DNA from 3 places in the Rossellomorea sp. RS05 genome. Region 2 is predicted to be linked to each of the others. Evidence: riboswitches for the same ligand, from Rfam matches in the RefSeq annotation. Region 2 holds a riboswitch; each other region holds the start of a gene.
The links. A riboswitch is a leader RNA that binds a small molecule or an ion and turns the genes downstream of it on or off. The one in region 2 is predicted to bind lysine.

Region 1 (3,184 bases), on a different contig from region 2:
TCTACCATTGTATAGCTGTCCGGTCCGTCGAGTTTCTTCTCGAAGTGACGGAGGATCTTGGTCACGGCGAATGTCATGACGAAGTAGATCATACATGCGACAAAGAATGATTCGAAGTAACGGAAGTTGTTCCCTGCCACGGATTTGGTCAGGAAGTACAGCTCCGATACGGAGATGACATTCAGGACGGATGTATCTTTGATGTTGATGATAAAATGATTCCCCGTTGCCGGAAGAATATTACGGACGACCTGAGGCATGACAACGTTCCACATCGTCTGCACATGGTTCATCCCGATGGCCTGAGCAGCCTCGAATTGTCCTTTGTCGATGGAGATTATTCCACCGCGGACGATCTCAGCCATATAAGCACCCGTATTGATGGAGACGACGATGAAAGCCGCCACCATGACGTTCATATCAAATCCGAAGGCCATGGCCGAACCGTAATAGATGACCATTGCCTGTACAATCATCGGCGTGCCCCGGAAAAATTCGATGTAGATGGATAATACGATGTTCACGACTTTGAGGATGACCTTCTTCGGTCCGCGTTCAGGGACTGGGATGGTCCGGATGACACCTGCCAACAGGCCGATGGCGGCACCGATCACGGTACCGACAAAGGCGATCAACAGGGTCACACCCGCTCCTCGCAAGAACATGGCCCAGTTGTCTGTAATAATTCTGATGATCCATTCTAAGCTCATTGTTCTCCTCCTTCTTCATAGTGCCTGACCGGCAACATGATTATTGTTCTGCAGGCTGGTTCTTGATGGCCTGGTCCATGATTTCTGTACGTTCGTCTTCTGAGATATCTTTCAGAGCCTTGTTGATGGCTTCTCGTAAGTCGCTACCTTTTTCGACTCCGACAGCAACGGCTGTATCATCTTCTTTCGTTTTAAACCCGTCCTCGAACTCGACCATGGAGAATGCGTCATTAGCCGATGAAGCGCTGACGGCTTCAGGTCGTTCCGAAACATATCCATCAATGATACCTGATTGAAGAGCGACCCTCATGGCCGGGAAGTTGTCCATGGCTGTTTCTTTGGATACGCCTTTGATTTGATCGATCACAGAGTAGTGGAAGGTGTTCAGCTGAGCTGTCACTTTTGCCCCTTTAAAGTCCTGAATTGATTTTGCGCCTTCATATTTGCCACCTTTTTTCACTACCATCACAAGGTCGGATTTGTAATAGTTATCAGAGAAGTCGATTGCTTCTTTACGTTCAGCCGTTGGTGACATCCCAGCTACGATAGCGTCGATCTTACCTGAGTTGAGAGCAGGAACGAGTCCGTCCCACTCTGTTTTCACGACAACCAGTTCTTTGCCCATTTTATCTGCCAGCTTTTTCGCCATTTCCACGTCATACCCGCCGGCATATTCTTTGCTTCCTTTGATTTTAACCGCCCCATTGGCGTCCGTTTTCTGTGACCAGTTGAAAGGTGCATAACCTGCTTCAAGGCCTACAGTGAAGGTGTCTTTGTCTGCCGAACCTGAAGCGCCGCTTTTCCCGCAACCTGCAAGTAAAACCAGTGCCGATACCAATAATAGTGCAAAGATCGAAGCTCTTTTTTTCATCTTCTTCAGTCCCCCTATTTTTTGTAAATGCTTTTGGACAAACAAAAAACGGCCTGAGATCAACTCAGGCCGTAGTATACGAAGTCACCCATAAGTCCTCTCTATTCCCCAATGAGATAGCACAACTCAATAAACCGGGACGTTTATTGAGACAGTCCTGCAGCTCTTAACTACAGACCCAGCACATGATACCGAGAATATCATCTGCTTCGGCGACATTTCCTTCTCCCCAGCATCGACGCTTCTCGAGCTCCGCTGAAGACTGTTAAATATCGCACCTCTACCTCACTATACATAGCGAGGTCTTATTAAATTTCTCTAACAGTTTACAACTAAACCAGGAAACTGTCAATCCATTGAACTAGTCATTTTCCCGATTACCAAAGATTACACCCGTTTCCAGATCGACAGACACTCATAAAGTCCCAGGTTTGATATACTATACTCAGACCATTTTTCAGTAAGGAGAGTGCCGGCATGGAAATCTATGTCGATTCCACCATCATCACAGCCCTGCTGTTCATCGGCTTCTTGTTCACTCTGATCATGATCGGATCGTATGGATACACTCACAAGCGGGATTTGACCTTGAATATGTTCTTCCTGGCCAAATGCTGCCAGATCCTGGCGGTATCCCTGATGGTGTTCAGGGGAGATATCCCTGATGTCTTGTCGATATGGTTGGCCAACATAGTCCTTTATGCAGGTACCTCTTTGGAAGTTGCAGTGCTAGTGAATCTTCAGGGTTATTTACGTCCTAAGATGAGGCTCATCTATATATATGTGACAACCGCCGGAATTATGGGCTTTTCCATTTTATTTATCTTTTACAACACGGAGTCTGACCGCATCGCCTACTATTCGTTCTTGACGGCCATTCTTCTTCTGCCTGTTTGTCTGGTTGGTTTCAAGAGTTCATCCCTTTTGATGAAGGTGGTCAGTCTCCTCTATGGAGTTGGTGTCATCTTCTCCATCGTCCGGGGGATGGCGGCCTTCTTCGTCCCAATCCAATCCTTTACCCTTTACAATCCCGGAGTCCTTCAATTGGTTGTCCTGCTTTCTTTTTATGTTTTATCGAATTTGATGAATCTTGCCTTCCTTCTACTGATGAAGGAGAAGGTCGACCGGGAGCTCGTCGTCCTTGCCAACTATGATGATTTGACCGGTGCCCTTAACCGCAGATCATTTACTCAGCATGCGGAACACATCCTTCGCCAATCTGCAAAGAAACAGGCTGTTGTTTCTTATCTCCTTCTGGATGTCGACCATTTCAAAACCATTAATGACACCCATGGGCATGTAGCAGGGGACCAGGTCCTTCGCGATTTGAGCCAAACCATTCAGGGTATGTTGGATAAAGGCGATCTGTATGGTCGCTATGGAGGTGATGAGTTCGGGATCCTGCTTTCAGAAAAGAATGAAGAGGAGGCTGACCGGTTTGCCGCGGGTCTATGCAATACATTGAATCGCGGAAAACCCGGCTCCGTACCGTTCCATATCAGCATGGGGATTTTGACCGTCAGACCAACGGACAACATGAAGATGGAGGCCCTATACGCAGCATGCGACACGGCTTTATATGAAGCAAAAAGCAATGGGCGTA
Region 2 (3,184 bases):
GATTTCTTCTACTTTCACTTCATCAAGATGGAAAGAGGAATGCAGCACCTGTGCCGCTTTATTCATAAGATCTTCATCCACGACGACGGAGACTTTGATTTCAGATGTACTCACCATCTTGATGGTGATCCCGTTATCTGCCAGTACTTCGAACATCTCTGCTGCGACACCCGGATTCGAGATCATGCCTGAGCCGACGATGGATACCTTCGACAGTCCCCCTTCATATTCCACATGAGTGAAGCCAAGGGATTCTTTATGCTGTTCGAGGACCTCGAGGGTCTCTTCAAGATCATGTCCTTTGATGGAGAACGACAGATTGGTCGTATTCTGTTCTGTTTGACTTTGAATGATGATATCGACATTCAGGTGATGCTCCGCCAATGTGGTGAAGATCGAAGATAGCCCCTTCAACGCATTATTCAGACCGAAGACCGTCACCCTTGTGATTTCATTCTCGAACGCTACGCCGCGTACAACTAGATTTTGTTCCATGCTTGCTTCCTCCTCAATATAAGTACCTTCGATCCTCTCGATGCTTGAACGGACTTCCAATGGAATCTGATAGTTTTTGGCAAATTCCACGGCCCTCGGATGGAGGACGCCCGCCCCAAGATTGGCAAGCTCCAGCATTTCGTCATAGGAGATGCTGGAAAGCTTCCTTGCTCCTTTTATATAACGGGGGTCGGATGTGTAGACCCCGTCTACGTCTGTGTAAATGTCACAGCGTTCCGCCTTCAGGGCTGCTGCGATGGCGACGGCCGTCGTATCGGATCCGCCGCGGCCAAGGGTGGTGATCTCACCTGATGCAGTCATTCCCTGGAATCCGGCCACGATGACGACCTTCCCCTCATTCAGATGGGATGCCAATTTTTCCGTGTGGATATTGGTGATCCTGGCATTGCTGTGGATGGATTCCGTCTCGATCCCGGCCTGCCAGCCCGTAAATGAAATCGCGTCCTGGCCGACCTGGATGAGGGCCATCGTCAAGAGTGAGATGGTCACCTGCTCTCCTGTAGACAGAAGCATATCCATTTCACGTTTGCTCGGCTGGGAGCAGATTTCCTTTGCCATGCCTACAAGGGCATCCGTCGTTTTTCCCATTGCGGAAACGACGACGACGACGTCATTCCCCTTTTCCTTCTCTTCCACCACACGTGAAGCCACATGCTGAATCCGTTCCACTGATCCCACCGAAGTTCCGCCAAATTTCTGAACGATTATACCCAATGCTTCTCCCTCTTTCTTCTTGATTGGATGCGGAGCACCCTGATGGATTAGAGCTACTATCTGATTCCGGCTTTTGGCATCCCCATGCCGGGGACACCGTCATGCAGCAGGTATAAAAAAAAGCAATGAGACGAAGCATCTCATTGCTTTTTGAACACTGCATACGAACAAAAAAGGTTCAGTCGGCATTGTGAGATAGCTCTCCAAGATGAATCATCTTGACAATCCTGCATCTATTAAATGCAGAACCAGCGCAGCCGATATGAGTGCGGCTCCACTTCGGCGGTCCTCCCCTTTCCAGTCACATCGCCAGGGCTCATACCCTTCCGTGAACTGTACTATTGAAGTCCGCACCTCTATCACCACTTAAAAAGTGATAATGTTTTTAATTTTTGTTCATTATAGCACAATCATTTTTGGGTATCAACATCCTTTTCCCCATTATCATGAAGTTTTTCATGAAGTTCCATGGCGACTCGCTCCGGGATCCCAAGTTCCCTGAACTCTTGCAAGGTTGCTTCTTTCATCCGTTTCATCGATCCAAAATGCTTCAACAGCTGTTTTTTACGCTTCGGACCGATTCCGTCGATATCATCCAGCATGGATTGGAACGCACTTTTCCCCCTGAGCTGGCGATGGAAGGTGATGGCGAACCGGTGGACTTCATCCTGTATGCGCTGAAGCAAATAAAATTCCTGACTCCGTTTCTCTAATGGGATGATCTGGAGGGGATTCCCGTACAGCAGTTCCGAGGTCTGATGCTTGTCGTCCTTTGCCAAACCGCCCAGAGGCACATCGAGACCCAATTCGTTCTCCAACACTTCCCGGGCCGCTTCGATCTGCCCCTTTCCTCCATCGATGACAATCAGGTCGGGGAGGGGCAGTCCTTCCTTCAGCACCCTTGCATACCTTCTCCGGATCACTTCCCTCATGGATTCATAATCATCCGGTCCGGTGACGGTCTTGATTTTGTACTTTCGGTACTCCTTCTTTGCGGGCTTCCCGTCTAGGAACACGATCATGGCCGAGACGGGATCCGATCCCTGGATATTGGAGTTATCGAACGCCTCGATACGGAACGGCGTATAAATGCCCATCTGTTCCCCGAGTCTTTCCACCGCTTTGATCGTACGGTCTTCATCCCGTTCGATCAGGGCGAACTTCTCGTTCAATGCCTGCTTGGCATTTTTCTCAGCAAGGCGCACCAGTTCCTTCTTCTTTCCGCGCTTCGGTTGGACGGTCCTCACGTCAAGGAGTTTCTCCACGAGTTCCACATCGATTCCTTCCGGGAGGAAAATCTCCTTCGGTTTGAAGTGATTGGACTTGGAATAAAACTGTCCGATGAACGTCAGGAACTCATCCTCCGGTTCATTATAGATCGGGAACAGGGAAACATCCCGTTCGATGAGCTTCCCTTGCCGTACGAAGAATACCTGGACGCACATCCAGCCTTTGTCGATGCCGTAGCCGAACACATCGCGATCGGTGAAGTCCGTCATGGTCATCTTTTGTTTTTCCATCGTTGCCTCGATATGCTGGATCTGATCACGGAATTCCATGGCACGCTCGAATTCCATCTTTTCAGATGCTTCCTGCATCTTTACGGAGAGCTGCTCCTTGATTTCCTTATACCCGCCATTCAGGAAACGGGCGATTTCATCCGTCATCTCGCGGTAGGTTTCATTATTCACTTCCTTGATACACGGTGCCAGGCATTGTCCCATATGGTAGTATAGGCATGCACGGTCCGGCAGCGTGGTACATTTCCGAAGTGGATACAGACGGTCGAGAAGTTTTTTCGTTTCGTTCGCGGCTCCAGCGTTCGGATACGGACCGAAGTACCGTCCCTTGCCGCGCTGTACCTTGCGGGTGGTAATGAGCCTAGGGTGACGCTCGTTGGTCAGCTTGATGAACGGATAGCTTTTATCATCTTTGAGCATGACGTTGTATTTCG
Region 3 (3,184 bases), on a different contig from region 2:
TGTTCGACTGCTGAACAAGTCCTGCCAGGTACTTTCCGGTTTCCAATTCCCCGATCAAGGTCACGATGGTCCAAGCAAAGAAGAGGATGTACACAGCTGGAAGCATGGCTTTCACACCTTCTGCGATGCCTTTCCCAACTGCACTGCCTTCAATTCCATTCAGTCTCATCTGTCTGTATACAAATAAGAGGGATACAATAAACCCTATAATACCTCCAAGGATAAGCGAAAGAGTGACATCGGTATTTTCAAACACTTTCAGAAGGTCGAAAGTTCCCACAGCTGAATAGCCTGTCCAAAGCATGGCTCCAACTGTCCCAAGAACAAGTGCAACAATCGGCCAAACAAGATCCCCTACTGTTCCCTGTTTGGAAACAGGTAATTCATTTTTCAATTCTCCTGGAATTTCCTTTTGAGGATCATAGAGCTCACCAGTCGTGATTGCTTTCATTTCGTGCTCACGCATTTTTCCAAAGTCGATTCCTTTTACCGCAATCAACAGAACAAATAAGATTGTTGCCCATACGTATAGGTTCATTGGAATCACCTGAAGGAATGCAGAAAATGCTGTGTATTGGGTCACACCGTGTGTAGCAAGAATCGACCCCATAATCCCGATGATGTAAGCTCCCCAGCTGGATACAGGTGAAACCACACAGATTGGTGCCGAAGTAGAGTCGATGATATAGGCAAGTTTTGCCCTCGATATGTTATTACGGTCTGTGACCGGTCTTGCTACCTGTCCCACCGCAAGGGCATTGAAGTAATCATCGATAAAGATGATGATTCCGAGCACGGCAGCCAAGAGCTGGCCACCCCTGCGGGTCTTCACGCGCTTGATTGCCCATTCACCGAATGCACGGCTGCCTCCTGTAATATTAATAAAAGCCGTGATGATTCCTAGCAAGAGGAGAAAGAGAATGATATAGATATTTCCTTTATTCAACTCTCCATCTGCGTATAAATTTCCGATAAAACCGTCCCAGACCAGGGAAAGTGTCTCCATGGGAGAAAACTTTGCAATGAGTAGGGCAGACGACACGATCCCCACTCCTAAGGACAATAGTACCCTCCGCGTCAGTACGACCATCAAGATGGCCAAGAGTGGCGGAATTAATGAATAAATGGTGTTTTCCATAACTTCCTCCTATGAATTGATAGGGGGGAATGCTGAAACATGACAGAAGGCAAACAAAAAAGGCAATGATAGAGATACTATCATTACCTTGGCAGTAACGTAAGTGCTCCATCACGATCTGTAGCTCCCCATTATAGAGTACCTCTATAATGACAGTGTCATCCTTTTTCAAGATGACCCCAGCACCCATGCATTCGACATACATGGCTACTTCGGCAAAAGTTCCCTTTCATCTGTTCTCTCAGTTGTCATCCTCAAACAGCTTACTAATGAACCCTGCGCCTCTACCCCATCGGATTGATGATGTGGTTGCTTATAAAATTTTCTATACAACTATATCAGACTGCCGGGTCTATGACAATGGATATTCCCCAATGGAAATATTTTAAACCTTTCACGCAAAAAAGACCCCCACTAGTGAGAGGTCATGTACGGGAAGGAATCCCGACTTCAAAATCCGGATCAAAGCCTGTGATGATCACATCAAATTCCTTGCTTAAATCGATTTCATAAGGGGATTCCAGCCGTTCTCCCCCTTCTTCGACGATCCGGACAACAGGGCGGTCGGTCACCCCTTGATTCTGCTCGGCCACGATGGCTTTCCGATCATCATTCAGCTCGATGATCATTCCATTCGGATAGATGGCCACGGAGCGCCTGAAGGCTTCGATGACCTCCCTGTCGAACAAGGTCCCCGCTCCTGCATAAAGGATCTCGAGGGCCTGATGGGGAAGCATGGCATCCCGGTATACCCGATTGGAGGTCATGGCATCAAAGACGTCAGCGACCGCGATGATCTTGGCGAATGGATGGATATCTTCTTCCTTGATCCCCCGGGGATACCCGGATCCGTCTAATCTCTCATGATGCTGATACGCACAGTGCGCTACCAGGATGGATACTGAATGGAGGCCGCGGAGAATTTCGAATCCCCTCTCGGAGTGAAGTTTGATTTCAGCAAATTCCGCTTCCGTCAGTCTGCCCGGCTTCATGAGGATTTCCTCAGATATGCACATCTTGCCGATATCATGAAGAATCGCTCCCACCCCGAGCTGTTCCAGCTGCTTTTGGGGAAGATTCAGCTTGAGGCCGATCGAAAGGGTATAAAGTGTCACATTGAACGAATGATGGAAGATATAAGAATCATAGGAGAAGACATCTGTCAGGATCGTCAGAAGGTCATTGTTCTCCTTGACTTCCTGCAGGACGACTCCGATGATGCCAGTCATTTGCCTGGCACTCTCCTCAAACAGCACGCTTTTCGGGATGCCCGATTGCTTGACCTGACTGAATGCCTTCTCGATGCTTTTGATCGTCTCCTGTCTCACTTTCTTTGAAACGGTCTCTTTGACCTCAATTCCATGGGAAAGAGAATCTTCGATATAAACATATTGAATATTCAACTCTAACAGCCGCTGAATCATGCGATCCGTGAGCGGCACGCGATCATGAATCAGCATCTTTCCTCTCATGTTATAGACCGGTGAACCTAGAACCATGCCGGACCTGATGGACCTTGTAGAAATGAGCATCATACTAATCTCCTATATATCCCCTTCATTTTTCGACAAAATTTACTAATATGTCCATTATAAAGGAAACCTGTAATTCTGCAAGGTATAATTACCTATTGCAGGGGATTATTCATAGAAGAATGGCAAACAGGTTCCATCAGTTCTTCATTTTGCCTAGTTTCCACCCAAGCACATCCCGTAAGAACTCAGGCATGAAATAATTCTTGGGTTTTGTTTTTAGAGAAGGAAAGAAGTGACCGAATGTAAACATATCAGGCAGAGCCACCTTGTAGCTCTCATGTGGGTCAAGACGTGCTCCCCCCACCAACGGATCACCTTCAGTAAAGCTGATATTGGTGTAGACGAATTGCCCAAGCACCTTGCCCCTGAATCCCAGCCCTTTCACTTCAAGGGCTGGCCATGATTCATTAAGGGTAAGCGTGATGACCTCCTTGAGTTCTTCTCCAGTGAGCGTGATCAGACACGGATTGATAGGGTGAGGCAATATATGATGGAGGTCTCTCTTAGTAAC

Region 1: it holds a riboswitch for lysine, as region 2 does, so the genes downstream of both, ABJ225_RS17130 (transporter substrate-binding domain-containing protein) here and ABJ225_RS10640 (aspartate kinase) in region 2, are expected to answer to the same signal.
Region 3: it holds a riboswitch for lysine, as region 2 does, so the genes downstream of both, ABJ225_RS18845 (Na+/H+ antiporter NhaC family protein) here and ABJ225_RS10640 (aspartate kinase) in region 2, are expected to answer to the same signal.

Annotation. Positions count from the first base shown of each region.
Region 1 covers NZ_JBDKWY010000007.1:170,220-173,403, forward strand. The annotation lists gene ABJ225_RS17125 (amino acid ABC transporter permease) at 1-710, opposite strand, end outside; gene ABJ225_RS17130 (transporter substrate-binding domain-containing protein) at 751-1,581, opposite strand; lysine riboswitch at 1,691-1,872, opposite strand; gene ABJ225_RS17135 (GGDEF domain-containing protein) at 2,059-3,184, shown strand, end outside.
Region 2 covers NZ_JBDKWY010000003.1:152,234-155,417, forward strand. The annotation lists gene ABJ225_RS10640 (aspartate kinase) at 1-1,230, opposite strand, end outside; lysine riboswitch at 1,419-1,597, opposite strand; gene uvrC (excinuclease ABC subunit UvrC) at 1,641-3,184, opposite strand, start outside.
Region 3 covers NZ_JBDKWY010000009.1:42,422-45,605, reverse strand. The annotation lists gene ABJ225_RS18845 (Na+/H+ antiporter NhaC family protein) at 1-1,138, opposite strand, end outside; lysine riboswitch at 1,252-1,433, opposite strand; gene ABJ225_RS18840 (HD-GYP domain-containing protein) at 1,564-2,670, opposite strand; gene ABJ225_RS18835 (bifunctional metallophosphatase/5'-nucleotidase) at 2,810-3,184, opposite strand, start outside.